Regions from separate parts of the Streptomyces sp. NPDC088554 genome, predicted to be linked through region 1. Evidence: riboswitches for the same ligand, from Rfam matches in the RefSeq annotation. Region 1 holds a riboswitch; each other region holds the start of a gene.
What was found. A riboswitch is a leader RNA that binds a small molecule or an ion and turns the genes downstream of it on or off. The one in region 1 is predicted to bind cobalamin.

Region 1 (5,721 bases):
TGTGCATGGTCTCGTCGCGGAAGACCCAGTTCGTACCGGTCGCCAGGCCGTGCAGCAGGCCGCGCGAGCGGAACCAGTACACGTACGCGAAGGCGCCGTAGAAGAACAGGCCCTCGATGCAGGCCGCGAAGCAGATCAGGTTGAGCAGGAAGCGGCGGCGATCGGCTCTGGACTCCAGGCGGTCGATCTTCTCCACCGAGTCCATCCACTTGAAGCAGAACTGCGCCTTCTCGCGGATCGACGGGATCTCCTCCACCGCGTCGAAGGCCGCCGCGCGGTCCGCCGGGTCGGGGAGGTAGGTGTCGAGCAGCGTCAGATAGAACTGGACGTGCACGGCCTCCTCGAAGAGCTGGCGCGAGAGGTAGAGGCGGGCCTCGGGGGAGTTGATGTGCTTGTAGAGCGTCAGCACCAGGTTGTTCGAGACGATCGAGTCGCCCGTCGCGAAGAACGCGACCAGCCGGCCGATCATGTGCTGCTCGCCCGGGGTGAGCTTGGCGAGGTCGGCGACGTCGGAGTGGAGGTCGACCTCCTCGACCGTCCAGGTGTTCTTGATCGCGTCGCGGTAGCGCTCGTAGAAGTCCGGGTAGCGCATGGGGCGCAGGGTCAGTTCGAAGCCCGGGTCCAGCAGGTTCTTCTGTACAGAAACGGAATCGGTGGTGGTCATTACTGGCAGGCCTCGCAGGACTCGGGGTTTTCCAGGGAGCAGGCGACAGCGTCCTCGGCGGAGGTCGCCTGGGCGGGTACGGGCGCGGTGGCGGTCTGGGGTGCGCCCGCCGCGCGCGCGATCCTCGTCGCCGGGCGCGAACGCAGGTAGTACGTCGTCTTGAGGCCCTTCTTCCAGGCGTACGCGTACATCGAGCTGAGCTTCCCGATGGTCGGCGTCTCCAGGAACAGGTTCAGCGACTGGCTCTGGTCGAGGAACGGTGTACGGGCCGCCGCCATGTCGATCAGGCCGCGCTGCGGGATCTCCCACGCCGTACGGAACAGCTCACGCGTCTCGGCCGGGATCCAGGTGAAGCCCGCGACCGAGCCGCTGGACTCGCGCAGCGCCTCGCGGGTCTGCGCGTCCCAGACGCCGAGCTGCTTCAACTCGTCCACCAGGTAGGAGTTGACCTGGAGGAACTCGCCGGAGAGCGTCTCGCGCTTGAAGAGGTTGGAGACCTGCGGCTCGATGCACTCGTACACACCGGCGATCGAGGCGATCGTCGCGGTCGGCGCGATGGCGAGGAGCAGCGAGTTGCGCATCCCGGTCTCCGCGACCCGGGCGCGCAGCGCGTCCCAGCGCTCGGGCCAGGTCAGCTCGACGCCGTAGTGGTCGGGGTGGAGCACTCCGCGCGCGGTACGGGTCTTCGACCACGCGGGCAGCGGGCCCGAGCGTTCGGCCAGGTCGCAGGAGGTCTCGTACGCGGCGAGCATGATCCGCTCGGCGATCCGGGTGGAGAGCGCGGCGGCCTCGGGGGAGTCGAAGGCCAGACGCTTCTTGAAGAAGACGTCCTGGAGGCCCATCGCGCCGAGGCCGACCGGTCGCCACCTCGCGTTGGAGTTGCCGGCCTGCTCGGTCGGGTAGAAGTTGATGTCCACGACGCGGTCGAGGAAGGTGACGGCGGTACGGACGGTCTCGTCCAGCCGCTCCCAGTCGATCTCGCCGTCCGCGAGGACGAACGCACCGAGGTTGATCGAGCCCAGGTTGCAGACCGCCGTCTCGCCGTCGTCCGTGACTTCGAGGATCTCGGTGCAGAGGTTCGAGGAGTGGACGGTGTGGCCGGGCTCGGCGGTCTGGTTGGCCGTACGGTTCGACGCGTCCTTGAAGGTCATCCAGCCGTTGCCGGTCTGGGCCAGGGTGCGCATCATCCGGCCGTACAGCTCGCGGGCCTGGATGGTCCTGCGGGCCAGACCGTCGGCCTCGGCCTTGCGGTACGCGGCGTCGAACGCGTCGCCCCACAGGTCGACCAGCTCGGGCACGTCCGCCGGGGAGAACAGCGACCAGACGCCGTCCGACTCGACCCGGCGCATGAACTCGTCGGGGATCCAGTGCGCGAGGTTCAGATTGTGCGTACGGCGGGCTTCCTCGCCCGTGTTGTCGCGGAGTTCGAGGAACTCCTCCAGGTCCGCGTGCCAGGTCTCCAGGTAGACACAGGCCGCGCCCTTGCGCCGGCCGCCCTGGTTGACCGCCGCGACCGAGGAGTCCAGCGTCCGGAGGAAGGGAACGATGCCGTTGGAGTGGCCGTTCGTCCCCCGGATCAGCGAACCGCGCGAACGGATGCGGGAGTACGAGAGCCCGATGCCGCCCGCGTGCTTCGAGAGGCGGGCCACCTGGTGGTAGCGGTCGTAGATGGAGTCCAGCTCGTCCAGCGGGGAGTCCAGCAGATAGCACGAGGACATCTGCGGGTGGCGGGTGCCGGAGTTGAAGAGCGTCGGCGACGAGGGCAGATAGTCCAGCCTGCTCATCAGCCGGTACAGCGCGGAGACCTCGTCCAGCGCGTGGGCGCTCTCGTCGGCCGCGAGGCCGGAGGCGACACGCAGCATGAAGAACTGGGGGGTCTCGATCACCTGGCGGGTGATCGGGTGGCGGAGCAGATAGCGGCTGTAGAGGGTGCGCAGCCCGAAATAACCGAAGCGGTCGTCGGCGTCCTGGTCGATCAGCCGGTCGAGCCGGGGAGCGTGGAGCGCCACGAAGGAGGCCGTACGGTCCGCGATCAGGCCCTCGCGGTGGCCGGTCGCGACGGATCCGGAGAAGGACACCGCGCCCTGGGTCGCCGCCTCGTCCGCGATGGTGCGGGTCAGCAGCCTGGCGGCGAGCCGGGAGTAGGCGGGGTCCTCGGAGATCAGGCCCGCCGCCGCCTCGGTGGCCAGCTCGCGCAGCTCGGCCTCGTCCGACCGGGCGTTACGGCCCCGCAGTGCGGCGGCCGCGACTCTGCCCGGGTCGGTGTCGGGCAGATCGGCGGTCAGCTCCGTCAGGGTCCGCAGCAACGCGGTCCCGGGGCCGTCGGCCGTCGCCTGAGTGATCTCCGACAGTGCCGGAACCGGATCCGCTGGCGCGATGGTCACGTGGTGCTCTCCCTCGCTCGGCTCTGGGCCTTCGGGAGGGGAGTCGGGGTCCGCGCGCACCACGGCACGGCCCGTCACATCAGGGCAGCACGGTGTGTGCGGCGTCCACCGGCCCAACCGCGAGGCCCGGACGTCTGGGCGTCCGGATCGGTCGAGCCGGACACACTGCCGGCAGGTACCCGGACTCGCGGAGGCATGACAAAGCACACCACAGCACACCGTTGCGGGACAGTTCCGGATTCACACCGGATTCCCCTGCGTCGACAGCGAGCACGAGCATACATCTGGGGGGCGAGCCTTTCGCCACCCCCCAGATGTTGTGTCGTGCGCCTTTCGTCCGGGGTGCGAGCTCCCTCCCGTACGGGACGGCCGCACCTCCCGTACGGGCCCGGTCGTGCCTCCCGTACGGGACGGCCACCCCGCCCCTACGGGCCCGGAGCGCCCCTCAGCAGCAGCGGAAGCCCTCCCGGGGGTCGGCCTCGCGGGCGTCCATCCGGGCGCGCTCGAAGGCGCGGCGGGTCATCACGGGGGCGTCCGGGCAGGAGGCGCGGATGTGGGCGACGTAACGGTCGTACGTCGACTCGCCGGTCAGCTCCCGGACGTACCAGCGGATCCGTCCCGCGGTGTGCCGGACCCGGGTGGCGGGGGTCATGACGTACCGCTTCCGGAGCCCGTACCTCTCCCCACTCCCGCACTGACGCCGCTTCCCGCGCCCACGCCCGCCGCCAGTTCGGCCTTCTCCTCCGAGGTGGGGATGAGCCCGGCCGGGGCGACGATCCTGGACTCGACGTGCGGGGTCTCCGACAGGACGATGCCCTCCGGGTCGCGGATCGCCTTGAAACAGACGCGTCCGGCGTCCGCGATGACGACGAGGATCAGGACGGCGAAGAGGGCCGTGAGGACCCCGTCCACCGTGGAGTTGGTCACCACGGTCTGCATGTCGTCCATGGTCTTGGCGGGGGGCAGGACCTCGCCCCGGTCGATGCCCGCCTGGTACACATCGCGCTGGGTGAAGAATCCCACCTTCGGATCGGCGGAGAAGATCTTCTGCCAGCTCGCGGTGAGTGTGACGGCGGCGTCCCAGGCGAGCGGTACGGCCGTCACCCAGGCCCATTTCAGCCGGCCCGACTTGACGAGCAGGGTGGTGCAGACGGCGAGGGCGACGGCCGCCAGCAGCTGGTTGGCGATACCGAACAGCGGGAAGAGCTGGTTGATGCCGCCCAGCGGGTCGTGCACCCCGACCCAGAGGAAGTAGCCCCAGCCGCCGACGACGACCGCGCTGGCGAACCAGACGCCCGGCTTCCAGCTGACCTGCCGCATCGGCTTGTACACGTTGCCGAGCATGTCCTGAAGCATGAAGCGGCCGACCCGGGTGCCCGCGTCCACCGTGGTGAGGATGAACAGCGCCTCGAACATGATGGCGAAGTGATACCAGAACGCCTTCATCCCCGCCCCGCCGACGACGGCCGAGAAGATCTCCGACATGCCGAGCGCGAAGGTCGGCGCGCCGCCCGTCCGTGACAGCAGGCTCGTCTCCTCGACGTCCTTGGCGGCCTGGGCGAGTTGGTCGGGCGAGATGGTGAAGCCGAGGTTGGCGACGGCCTGCGAGGCGGATTCGACCGTACCGCCGATGACACCGGCCGGGGAGTTGACGGCGAAGTACAGACCCGGGTCGATGACACAGGCCATGATCATCGCCATGATCGCGACAAAGGACTCGGTCAGCATCGCGCCGTAGCCGATCAGCCGGATCTGGGTCTCCTTCTGGACCATCTTGGGGGTGGTGCCCGAGGCGATCAGGGAGTGGAAGCCGGAGAGCGCGCCGCACGCGATGGTGATGAAGACGAACGGGAACATCGACCCGGCGAAGACCGGACCGTTGCGCCCGGTCGCGAACTCGGTGACCGCGTCCATCTTCAGGGTCGGCAGCACCATCACCACACCGAGCGCCAGCAGCACGATCGTGCCGACCTTCATGAAGGTCGACAGATAGTCGCGCGGCGCCAGCAGCATCCACACCGGGAGTACGGAGGCGAGGAAGCCGTACGCGACCATCCAGACGACCAGGGTCCCGGCCTCCAGCGTGAAGGTGTCCGCGTACGAGGACTCGGCGATCCAGCCGCCCGAGACGATGGCGAGCAGCAGCAGGGCGACCCCGAGGAGTGAGACCTCGGTGACCCTGCCGGGCCGCAGCACCCGCAGGTAGACGCCCATGAAGAGGGCGATCGGGATGGTCATGGCGATGGAGAAGACGCCCCACGGGGAGTGGGACAGGGCGTTGACGATGACCAGCGCCAGCACCGCCAGCAGGATGATCATGATCATGAAGAGGGCGATCAGCGCGGCGGCTCCGCCGAAGGGGCCGATCTCGTCCCGGGCGATCTGGCCGAGCGAACGGCCGTCCCTGCGGGTGGAGAAGAACAGCGTCACCATGTCCTGGACGGCACCGGCGAAGATGACGCCCGCGACGATCCAGATCGTGCCCGGCAGATAACCCATCTGCGCGGCCAGCACCGGACCGACCAGCGGACCCGCGCCCGCGATGGCCGCGAAGTGGTGGCCGAAGAGCACCCGCCGGTCGGTGGGGTGGAAGTCGACACCGTTGTCGAGCCGTTCGGCCGGGGTGGCGCGGGTCTTGTCGACCTTGAGCACGCGGTTCGCGAGGAAGCGCGA
Region 2 (5,721 bases), on a different contig from region 1:
CCGGCACTTGTCGACGAAGTGACGGATGTCGCTGTCCCGGTCGGGGGAGCGGGGATGCATCTCGAGGAAGGCGGCGACGCCGACACAGAAGTTTCCGGATTCCTTGATCAGGCTGACCAGTTCGGCCGCGTATCGGACACCCCGCGGATGTGTTCTCCAGGGACCGAGCGGGTCGCCGGGCGGGTCTCCGCGCAGCGCGAGGATATTGCGCACGCCCTGATCGGCGTAGTGGCCGAGAATGTTGCGCAGTTCGGCGACGCTGTGGTCCACCGCGGTGAGGTGGGCGACCGGGGTGAGGGTGGTCTCCTGGGCGATCCGCCCGGTGACGTTGACGGTCCGGCCTCTCGTCGAGCCGCCGGCGCCGTAGGTCACCGAGACAAAGGTGGGCGACAGTGCTTCCAGACGGCGGATCGCCGTCCACAGGCCGGCCTCGGCCGCCGTGCTGCGTGGCGGCATGAATTCGAATGAGTAGGAGCGGCCTCCCCGTTGGAGGAGATCGCGAATGGATACCGCGCTGTCTGCCCTGGTGCTGGGCATGCCGAGAGCCATGTGCTGGTGCTTTCTCCGATGCCGGGCCGGGGAAGGACGGTGGGTGCGTCCTTCCCCGGCGGACTGGGCTTGCCGTCAGGACGAGGAGAGTTCCTCGCGGACCGTACGGGCGGCGGTGACCAGGTTCTCCAGCGAGGCGCGGGTCTCGGGCCAGCCGCGGGTCTTCAGACCGCAGTCGGGGTTGACCCAGAGGCGCTCGGCGGGAATCGCCTTCAGGCCGGTACGGAGCAGTTCGGCGGCCTCCTCGCTGCTCGGAACGCGCGGGGAGTGGATGTCGTACACCCCGGGGCCGGCCTCGCGCGGGTAGCCGTGGGCGGCGAGTTCACGGGCGACCTGCATGTGCGAGCGGGCCGCCTCCAGGCTGATGACGTCGGCGTCGAGGTCGTCGATCGCCTGGACGATGTCCCCGAACTCGGCGTAGCACATGTGCGTGTGGATCTGGGTGTCCTCACGCACCCCGCTGGTGCTGATCCGGAACGCCTCGGTGGCCCACGCCAGGTAGGCCGGGCGGTCGGTGGCCCGCAGCGGCAGGGTCTCGCGCAGGGCCGGCTCGTCGACCTGGATCACGGAGGTTCCGGAGGCTTCCAGGTCGTTCACCTCGTCGCGCAGGGCGAGGGCGACCTGCCGGGCGGTGTCGCCGAGGGGCTGGTCGTCGCGGACGAAGGACCAGGCCAGCATGGTGACCGGACCGGTGAGCATGCCCTTGACCGGGCGTGAGGTGAGGGACTGGGCGTACGCCGTCCAGCGCACCGTCATCGGCTCCGGGCGGGAGATGTCGCCGGCCAGGATCGGCGGGCGGACGTAGCGGGTGCCGTAGGACTGCACCCATCCGTGCTGCGTCGCGAGGTACCCCGTCAGCTGTTCGGCGAAGTACTGGACCATGTCGTTGCGTTCGGGCTCGCCGTGGACCAGGACGTCGATACCGGCCTTCTCCTGGAAGGAGATCACCTCGCCGATCTCGGCCCTGATGCGCTCCTCGTAACCGGCCGTGTCGATGCGCTCCGCGCGCAGATCGGCGCGGGCGGCGCGCAGTTCGCCGGTCTGCGGGAAGGAACCGATGGTGGTGGTCGGCAGCGGGGGCAGCCCGAGGTGCGCCCGCTGCGCGGTGGTGCGTACGGAGTAGGGCTGGGAGCGGCGGGCGTCGGCGTCCGTGACCGCGGTGGTCCGGGCCCGTACGGCCGGATCGTGCGTGATCGGCGAGGTCGCGCGGGAGGTCAGATCGGCGCGGTTGGCGGCGAGTTCGCCGGTGATCGCGCCGACGCCCTGGGAGAGGCCCTTGGCGAGGGTGACGATCTCGCTCGTCTTCTGCCTGGCGAAGGCGAGCCAGCGCCGGATCTGCGGGTCGATGTCGCGTTCCGCGGCGGCGTCGATCGGGACGTGGAGCAGGGAGCAGGAGGCGGCCACGTCGACCCGGTCGGCCAGGCCGAGGAGGGTGCCGAGCGTGGACAGGGACTTGGCCAGGTCGTTGACCCAGATGTTGCGGCCGTTGACCACGCCCGCGACCAGGCGCTTGCCGGGCAGCCCGCCCACGGAGGCCAGGTCGTCGAGGTTGGCCGCGGTGGCCTCGGTGAAGTCCAGCGCGAGCCCCTCGACGGGAGCCTTGGCCAGTACCGGCAGCGCGTCGCCGAGCCGGTCGAAGTAGGAGGCGACCAGCAGCTTCGGCCGGTCGGCGAGGGCGCCGAGATCGCGGTAGGCGCGGGCTGCGGCGTTCAGCTCGGCCGGGGTGCGGTCCTGGACCAGGGCGGGCTCGTCCAACTGCGCCCATTCCGCGCCGGCCGCGCGCAGGGCGGCAAGGACTTCGGCGTACACCGGCAGCAGCCGGTCGAGGAGCGTGAGCGGGTCGAAGTCCGTCGGCACACCCGGGGCGGGCTTGGCCAGCAGGAGATAGGTGACCGGGCCGACCAGCACCGGGCGGGCGGTCAGCCCGAGGCCGAGGGCCTCCCGCAACTCCGAGACCTGCTTTGCCGAGTCGGCCGTGAAGATGGTGTCAGGGCCCAACTCCGGTACCAGATAGTGGTAGTTGGTGTCGAACCACTTCGTCATCTCCAGCGGCGCCACGTCCTGCGTGCCGCGCGCCATCGCGAAGTAGCCGTCCAGCGCGTCGGCGGCCACGGCCTCCCGGTGGCGGGCGGGGATCGCGCCGACCATGACGGTGGTGTCCAGGACGTGGTCGTAGTACGAGAAATCGCCGGTCGGCACTTCGTCGATGCCGGCCTCGGCCAGCTCCTGCCAGTTCGTGCGGCGCAGTTCGGCGGCGGTGGCCCGGAGGGCGTCGGCGTCGACGCGGCCCTTCCAGTACCCCTCGATGGCCTTCTTCAGTTCCCGGTTCGGGCCCTGGCGGGGGTAGCCGTACACGGTGGCCCGTGCTGCCGCGGCTGCGGTCTCAGTGGTCACGGAGATCTCCTTCGCGAGATGAATCCCTGAGATCCCGGCGACGGGACGAGGACGCGAAGGATGACGAACCCGACGGAAAGCGACCCGCGCGGCAAAAGCGCGGTCGTCCGCCGGATATGTACGCCGACCCGCCCACGAGGTCACCGGGATATCCGCGCACGAGTGGTCGTACGCGGGCAACGGGCAGGTCTTCGGACTCGCGGGCACATCCTCCTGATGGAGGACGCCTACTGGCCGTCGCTTCCCAGCCCCTGTATGTCGGGCCCAGTGCGTATGACGGCGGTCGTTCCCACTCACCGCTGCGGGGCAGTCCCGGATTCCCACCGGGTTCCCTCTTACGACGCCTCCCGCCTGGCGGACGGGTGCGAACCAGCTGCGCCGGTCAGCCTACGGGTCCGCTCGGCGACGCGACGGATCACGACCAGATCCGGATGGTGAGGTGTACCACCACGCGCGGGGCGTGAAAGGGGCCGAGAGTGGGAAGCGCCGCACGGGCGCTTCCCGCCCGTTCCCCTCCGGCGCCGTCCGGGAACCTTGTGGCGGGCGCGTACCAGCGGTTCGCTGTAGGCGCGCATGACGGGGCGGGTTCCGGTCGGTCAGGAGGTCAGGTGGCCGGTGTCGCCCAGGTGGACGATCTGGCGGTTGTGGAAGAAGTCGTCCTCCCGGAGGTGGGTGACGCTGCCGGACGGGGCGCGGAAGTTGACGTAGCCCAGTGCGTCGACGGGGAGGCGGGCCCAGGCGGCTACCACGAAGGTCAGGGCGAAGCCGTGGGTGACGACGATCTGGTGCTCGCTGTCGAGGCGCAGGATGTCGTCCATGGCGGCGTAGACGCGTTCGGCGAACACCGTTTTCGTCTCGGCGCCCTGGACGCCCTCGTGGTGGTCCATGCGGTTCCCGGTGGCCGGGGGCGGCAGGAAGCGTTTGTCCAGCCATTCCTGGGGGCGGCCCTCCGCCTCGCCGTACGACTTCTCGCGGAGCCTCGGGTCCCATACCGGGGTGACGCCGAACTGTCCGGCGATCTCCTCGGCGGTGCCGCGGGTGCGGAGCAGGTCGGAGGAGATCACGTCGACATCGGCGTCCTCGGGGATCCGCACGCGCAGTGCGCGGGCGAGGGCGGCGGCGTCCCGGCGGCCGTTCTCGGTGAGTTCGGAGTCGTACCAGCCGCCGACCAGTCCGTCGACGTGGTGGCTCGCCTCCGGGTGGGTGACGACGTAGACGTTGCGCACCGTGATGTGCCTTTCCGCTGAGAGTTCGGGCCCATGTGTGCCGGACGGTACCGCAGGACGTCAGGCGGACGGGCCGGGGAAGGACAGTTCGAGCACCATCAGGCCCCACAGGAGCTTCGCCCGGTCGTGGCCCGCGGCGTGGGCGGAGAGGACGTCGCGGACGGCCGTCCCGCTCAGGTAGCCGGCCGCGCACAGGCGGGGCCGGGTCAGGATATCGGTCGTGAACTCCCACAACTTCCCGCCGGGGCGCAGGAAATGGGAGACCGGGAAGGTGAAGGGCTGCTTGCGGCGTTGGCGCACCGCAGCCGGGATCAGGGGCGCGCCCGCGTCCCAGAGGACGCCCTTGCGCCGGTCGCCGTCGACCTTCAGCGGGTCGGGGACGCGGCGCGCGAAGCGGGTGACCGCCGGCTGGCAGTAGGGCACCCGGCCCTCGACCGAGTGGGCCATGGACAGGTGATCGAGCTTGCGCAGGTTCAGCGCGGGCAGCTTGTACAGCCGGTCGAACGTCAGCAACCGCTCCAGGCGGGAGGCCGCGGCCCGGTCCAGCAGCTCCCTGGCCTGCCGCCGGCTGCTGGTGCCCTCGTCGAGCAGGGCCCGGTAGCCGGGGGAGCAGAGGCTCCGGTACTCGGCGTGCGGGACCAGGGAGAGGCGGTCCAGATAGCGTTCGGGCCAGGTGCCGTCGGTGGCGGCCAGGGCGGTGCTGTAGCGGCGGTAGCCGCCGAACTGTTCGTCGGCGCCGTCGCCGACGAAGCACACGCGGAATCCGGCGGCGGAGATCTCCCGGAACAGTACGTACGCGCTCAGGGCGTGCGGGGTCGCGTTGGGCGTGCCGAGCGCGCGCACCATCGCGGGCAGCAGGTCGGGCACCTCCGCCTCGCGCACCTCGACGACCTCCAGGGGGATGCCCGCGTGCGCGGCGGCGGCGCGCGCGTACCGCTCCTCGTCCGTGTCGTGCGTGCCCTCGTGGGTGACGTGGAAGCCGGTGACATCGGACCGGTGGGCGGACAACAGGCTCGCCAGGGCCGCGGAGTCGAGGCCGCCGGAGAGCTGGAGGGCCACCGGTGACTCCTGCCGGCACATCCGGGCGGTCTCCCGGTCGAGCAGGGCGCGCAGGGCCTCGGGTCCGCACTCCGCGTCGGGCGGCACGGCAGCGGGGGCGCGCGCCGCGGGCCGGACGGCGTACCGCCCGTCGTGCTCCAGGCGTTCGCCGGGCCGCAGGGTGGCCACGTCCCGGTACCAGGTCGCACCGGCGGGCAGGCACTGCCAGTTCAGGTAGTGGTCCACCGCCGCCGGGTCGAGCGGAGGCGTGTGCCCGCACAGCGCGGTCAGGCCGTCGAGCTCGGACGCGAAGACGACGCCGTCGTCCGTAACCCGGTAGTAGAGGCTCTTGACGGCGAGCGGATCGCACCACAGACGCAGCCGCGGTCCGGCGCGCAGGTCGACCACGGCGATGGCGTACATGCCGTCGAGCCGGTCGACGAAGTCCTCGCCGTACAGCTCGTAGAAGGGCAGCAGGACCGAGCCGTCGGAATCGCCCTCGACGCTCACACCG
Region 3 (5,721 bases), on a different contig from region 1:
GGACGTAGGTCTCGGTGAGCTTGTCGTACATCCAGTCCGCGATGACGCCGGTCGTGGCGTCGTACCCGAAGAGGTAGTCGACGGTCGCGGCCAGTTCGAAGGCGCCCTTGTAGCCGTGGCGGCGCATCGCCTCGATCCAGCGGGGGTTGACGACGCGGGCGCGGAAGACGCGGGAGGTCTCCTCGACCAGGGTGCGGGTGCGGACGGTCTCCGGGCGGGTGGAGTCGCCGATGTACGCCTCGGGGGCGGTGCCCTTGAGTGCGCGTACGGTCGCGACCATGCCGCCGTGGTACTGGAAGTAGTCGTCGGAGTCCGCGATGTCGTGCTCGCGGGTGTCGGTGTTCTTCGCGGCGACGGCGATGCGCTTGTACGCGGTCTCCATCTCGCCCCTGGCCGGGCGGCCGTCGAGTTCGCGGCCGTACGCGTAGCCGCCCCAGACCGTGTAGACCTCGGCGAGGTCCGCGTCGGTGCGCCAGTCGCGGCTGTCGATGAGCTGGAGGATGCCCGCTCCGTACGTACCGGGCCGGGAGCCGAAGATACGGGTGGTGGCGCGGCGTTCGTCGCCGTGTTCGGCCAGGTCGGCCTGGGTGTGGGCGCGGACGTGGTTGTCCTCGGCGGGCTCGTCCAGGGAGGCGGCGAGCCGTACCGCGTCGTCCAGCAGGCCGATGGCGTGCGGGAACGCGTCGCGGAAGAAGCCGCTGATGCGCAGGGTGACATCGATACGGGGGCGGCCCAGCTCCGCCATGGGGATGGCCTCGATGCCGGTGACCCGGCGCGAGGCGTCGTCCCAGACCGGGCGGACGCCCAGCAGCGCGAGGGCCTCGGCGATGTCGTCGCCGGAGGTGCGCATCGCGCTCGTACCCCACAGGGAGAGTCCGACCGAGGTCGGCCACGCCCCGTTGTCGCTGCGGTAGCGCTCCAGGAGGGAGTCCGCGAGGGCCTGGCCGGTCTCCCAGGCGAGGCGGCTGGGGACGGCCTTGGGGTCGACGGAGTAGAAGTTGCGGCCGGTCGGCAGGACGTTGACCAGGCCGCGCAGCGGGGAGCCCGACGGGCCCGCCTGGACGAAGCCGCCGTTGAGCGCGTGGACGACGCTGTCGATCTCGTCGCCGGTGGCGTCGAGGCGCGGGACGACCTCCTCGGCGGCGAAGGTCAGGATCGCGGCGACCCCCTCGGGGTGGCCCTCGGCGACCGCGGCGACCGCCTCCGGCTCCCATCCGGCGTCCTCCATCGCCTGGACGAGCGCGCGGGCCCGCTCCTCGACGGCGTCGGCGTCGCCGCGGGTGGGCGCGGACTCGTCCAGGCCGAGCGCCTCGCGCAGGCCGGGCAGCGAAGCCGTACCGCCCCAGATCTGCCGGGCGCGCAGGATCGCCAGCACCAGGTTGACGCGGGCGGCGCCTTCCGGTGCGGCGCCCAGGACGTGCAGTCCGTCGCGGATCTGCGCGTCCTTGACCTCGCAGAGCCAGCCGTCGACGTGCAGCAGGAAGTCGTCGAACCCGTCGTCGTCGGGCCGGTCCTCCAGCCCGAGGTCGTGGTCGAGCTTGGCGGCCTGGATGAGCGTCCAGATCTGGGCGCGGATCGCGGGCAGCTTGGCCGGGTCCATCGCGGAGATCGCCGCGTACTCGTCGAGGAGCTGCTCCAGCCGCGCGATGTCGCCGTACGACTCGGCGCGTGCCATCGGCGGTACGAGATGGTCCACCAGCGTGGCGTGCACCCGCCGCTTGGCCTGGGTGCCCTCGCCCGGGTCGTTGACCAGGAACGGGTAGATGAGCGGCAGATCGCCGAGCGCGGCGTCCGGCGCGCAGGACGCGGAGAGGCCCGCGTTCTTGCCGGGCAGCCACTCCAGGTTGCCGTGCTTGCCCAGGTGGATCATGGCGTCGGCGCCGAAGCCGCCGTCCTCGCGGGCGGCCTGGATCCAGCGGTAGGCGGCCAGGTAGTGGTGCGAGGGCGGCAGATCGGGGTCGTGGTAGATCGCGATCGGGTTCTCGCCGAAGCCGCGCGGCGGCTGGATGAGGATCAGCAGATTCCCGAAGCGCAGGGCGGCGAGCACGATGTCACCGTCCGGGTCGCCGCCCGAGGCGACCCGGCTGCGGTCGAGGAACATCTCACCGGGCGCCGGGCCCCAGTGCCGCTCCACCGATTCCCGCAGGTCGGCGGGGAGTTCCGCGTACCAGCGGCGGTAGTCGGCGGCCGGGATGCGGACCGGGTTGCGGGCGAGCTGCTCCTCGGTGAGCCAGTCCTGGTCGTGGCCGCCCGCCTCGATCAGCGCGTAGATCAGCTCGTCGCCGTCGCCGGACTCCAGCCCCGGTACGTCCGTGTCCGCGCCCATCTCGCCGAAGTCGTAGCCCTGCCCGCGCAGTTCGCGCAGCAGCTCGACGGCGCTGGCGGGGGTGTCGAGGCCCACGGCGTTGCCGATGCGGGAGTGCTTGGTGGGGTAGGCGGAGAGGACGAGCGCGATGCGCTTGTCGGCGTTCAGGAGGTACGAGAGCCTGGCGTGGCGTACGGCGATCCCGGCGACCCGCGCGGCCCGCTCGGGGTCGGCGACATAGACCGGCAGCCCCTCGGGGTCCAGCTCCTTGAAGGAGAACGGGACGGTGATCAGCCGGCCGTCGAACTCCGGCACCGCCACCTGCGACGCGGCGTCCAGCGGGGACAGCCCCTCGTCGCTCGCCTCCCAGGTGGCGCGGGAGCTGGTCAGGCAGAGCGCCTGGAGAATCGGTACGTCCAACGCGGCCAGCGCGCCCGCGTCCCACGCCTCGTCGTCCCCGCCGGCCGACGCCTCGGCGGGCTTCGTACCCCCGGCGGCGAGCACGGTCGTGACGATCGCGTCGACCTCGCCGAGGGCGGCCAGCAGCTCCGGCTCGGGGGCGCGCAGCGACGATACGTAGAGGGGGACGGCGCGGCCGTCCGCCGCCTCGATCGCGTCGCACAGGACGTCCACGAAGGCGGTGTTGCCGCTGAGGTGGTGGGCGCGGTAGTAGAGCACCGCGACGAGCGGCCGCTCCGCACCGTCCCGGCCCGCCTCCGCCTCCACCGGCTCGCGGTCGATCCGGCCCCAGGTCGGCGAGGCGGCGGGCGGCTCGAAGCCGTGGCCGGTCAGCACGACGGTGTCGGAGAGGAACCGCGCGAGCTGCTGGAGGTTGGCCGGGCCGCCGTGCGCGAGATAGCCGTGCGCCTCGGCGGCGATCCCGATGGGGACGGTGGACGCCTCCATCAGCTGGGCGTCGGGCGCCTGTTCGCCGGTGAGCACCACCACGGGACGGTCGCCCGCCAGCAGCAGGTCGATCCCGTCCTGCCAGGCGCGCAGCCCGCCGAGGAGCCGTACGACGACCAGGTCGACGCCCTCCAGCAGCGCGGGCAGTTCATCGAGCGCGAGCCGGGCGGGGTTGGCGTACCGGTACGGGACCGGGCCTCCCGCCGCGCGGGCGCTGAGCAGATCGGTGTCGGACGTCGACAGGAGCAGAAGCATGCGGCGTCTGGCCTTCCTCGGGGTCCGCGCCCCGGGCGGGATGAGTGGACGGCGGGAGTTCCTGGCTCGCCCGGCTCGCGTTGCCGCTTGGCCGGGCTCACAGTGGCGGGACCGCGCCGGGCTCGCACCGGGCTTCCTCCCCATGACGCCGTCGTGGCGTTGTGACGGGTCCGGTGACCCGCCGTCTGCATAGTAAGTGCTGAGGTCACGGCCCGGGAGGCCGCCCGGACGGACCGGTGGGGAGCACGGCCCGGCTCGGTATGCTCGCCGCCATGCCGCCCACCACTCCAACACCCGTGAACCGGGACGAAGCCCCCTCCCGGCCCCCCGTCCGGGAGCGCGGCGACGCCTGCCCGGGTGCGCTGCGGCTGCACAGCGCCGACGACGGACGGCTGGCGCGGCTGCGACTGCCCGCCGGGATCCTGACGCACCGTCAGGCGCAGGTGCTGGCGGAGGCCGCGGAGCGCCTCGGCGACGGGCATCTGGACATCACCTCCCGGGGCAACATTCAGCTCAGGGGGCTGGCCGCGAGCTGCGGCGATGAGCTGGGCGCGCTGCTGGACGAGGCGGGTCTGCTGCCCTCGCCGGAGCACGAGCGGGTACGGAACATCGTGGCCTCCCCGCTCTGCGGGCTGGACGGATCCGCCGCCGGGGACGCCCAGTCGTGGGCCCGCGAGCTGGACGCGCTGCTGTGCGCGAGCCCGGCGGCGACGGCCCTTTCGGGGCGTTTCCTGTTCGCGCTGGACGACGGCCGCGGCGATGTCGCGGCCCTCGGCGCGGATGTGACGTTGCTCGCACGGGGGGACGGCGCGGTCACCGTACATACCGGGGCGAACCGCTCCGGGGTGCGGGTGGCCGCGGCCGACGCCCCGCGCGCCGCGCTGCTGGCGGCGGAGACCTTCCTCACGCTGGCGGCGGCGAGCGGCTCGGGCGCCTGGCGGGTACGGGAACTGCCGCCGGGCCCGGGGCGGGAGCTGGACGGCGCGGTGGCGCGGGCACTGGCACGGGCGGGGATCGGGGCGCCGGGGGACGGCGGTTCCGGGGGGTTCGGGGACGGGACTTCCGCGGACGGTACGCCGGGGGACGGCGGTTCCGGGGGGTTCGGGGACGAGGCTTCCGCGGACGGTGCGCCGGGGGACGGGACTTCCGCGGACGGTGGGCCGGGGGACGGCGGTTCCGGAGGGTTCGGCGACGAGGCTTCCGCGGACGGTGGGACGGGGGACGGTGCTTCTGCGGACGGTGGGACGGGGGACGGCGGTTCCGGAGGGTTCGGCGACGAGGCTTCCGCGGACGGTGCGCCGGGGGGCGGGACTTCCGCGGACGGGGCGCCGGGGGACGGGACTTCCGCGGACGGGCCCGCCTGGCCTCGCTCCGGGCCGCCCGCGCCCGGTCCGACGCGGTCCCCCGACGGGACCGTCGCCCTCTCCGTGTACGCCCCGCTGGGACGCCTCAGCGCCGGCCAGTGGCGGCTGCTGCTGTCCGCGGGCGCGGGCGGCGTACGCGTGACCCCCTGGCGCGGCGTGGTCGTACCCGCCCTGGACCCGGCCGCCGCCGACGCGCTGCTGGACCGTCTCCGTACCGCGGGACTGATCACCGACGCCGGCTCGCCCTGGCACGGCGTCGGCGCGTGCACCGGCCGGCCGGGGTGCGCGAAGGCGCTGGCGGACGTACGGGCGGACGCGGCCGGAGCCCTGCCGGCGCCGGGCGGACGCGACGCGCTGCCGGTCTACTGGTCGGGGTGCGAACGGCGCTGCGGCCACCCGGGGGGCGCGTGGGTGGACGTGGTCGCGACCGCCGAAGGCGCGTACACCGTCTCCGTGCACGACGTGCGCGAGGTACATGGCCCCACACCTGTGGCCGCCCAGCGAGAACTGGCCGAAACGATCAGAACAGCCCGAAAAACAACAACGACAGCGACGACAGCAGTGACGAAATGAGCGAGCCCAGCGTGTCCACAGCGTTCGACTACGAGAAGGACGGCGCGGCGATCTACCGCCAGTCCTTCGCCACGATCCGCGCCGAGGCGGACCTCTCCGGGCTGCCCGCCGATGTCTCCCGGGTCGCGGTGCGGATGATCCATGCCTGCGGCATGGTCGACCTGGTGCGCGATCTGGCCTTCACGCCCACCGTGGTGGCCCGTGCCCGGGAGGCGCTGCTCGCGGGCGCGCCGATCCTGTGCGATGTCTCGATGGTCGCCAGCGGCGTGACCCGCAAGCGGCTGCCCGCCGGCAACGACGTCGTCTGCACCCTCTCCG

Region 2: linked by a shared signal. The riboswitch ahead of metE (5-methyltetrahydropteroyltriglutamate--homocysteine S-methyltransferase) and the one ahead of ACIP8W_RS06135 (ribonucleoside-diphosphate reductase subunit alpha) in region 1 are both predicted to bind cobalamin.
Region 3: linked by a shared signal. The riboswitch ahead of cobN (cobaltochelatase subunit CobN) and the one ahead of ACIP8W_RS06135 (ribonucleoside-diphosphate reductase subunit alpha) in region 1 are both predicted to bind cobalamin.

The regions. Positions count from the first base shown of each region.
Region 1 covers NZ_JBIVMF010000004.1:102,154-107,874, reverse strand. The annotation lists gene ACIP8W_RS06140 (ribonucleotide-diphosphate reductase subunit beta) at 1-664, opposite strand, end outside; gene ACIP8W_RS06135 (ribonucleoside-diphosphate reductase subunit alpha) at 664-3,048, opposite strand; cobalamin riboswitch at 3,201-3,341, opposite strand; gene ACIP8W_RS06130 (YbdD/YjiX family protein) at 3,494-3,700, opposite strand; gene ACIP8W_RS06125 (carbon starvation CstA family protein) at 3,697-5,721, opposite strand, start outside.
Region 2 covers NZ_JBIVMF010000023.1:74,612-80,332, forward strand. The annotation lists gene metF (methylenetetrahydrofolate reductase [NAD(P)H]) at 1-549, opposite strand, end outside; gene metE (5-methyltetrahydropteroyltriglutamate--homocysteine S-methyltransferase) at 625-2,943, opposite strand; cobalamin riboswitch at 3,108-3,332, opposite strand; gene ACIP8W_RS24840 (histidine phosphatase family protein) at 3,540-4,169, opposite strand; gene asnB (asparagine synthase (glutamine-hydrolyzing)) at 4,230-5,721, opposite strand, start outside.
Region 3 covers NZ_JBIVMF010000005.1:18,643-24,363, reverse strand. The annotation lists gene cobN (cobaltochelatase subunit CobN) at 1-3,466, opposite strand, end outside; cobalamin riboswitch at 3,501-3,665, opposite strand; gene ACIP8W_RS07435 (cobalamin biosynthesis protein CobG) at 3,739-5,403, shown strand; gene ACIP8W_RS07430 (precorrin-8X methylmutase) at 5,400-5,721, shown strand, end outside.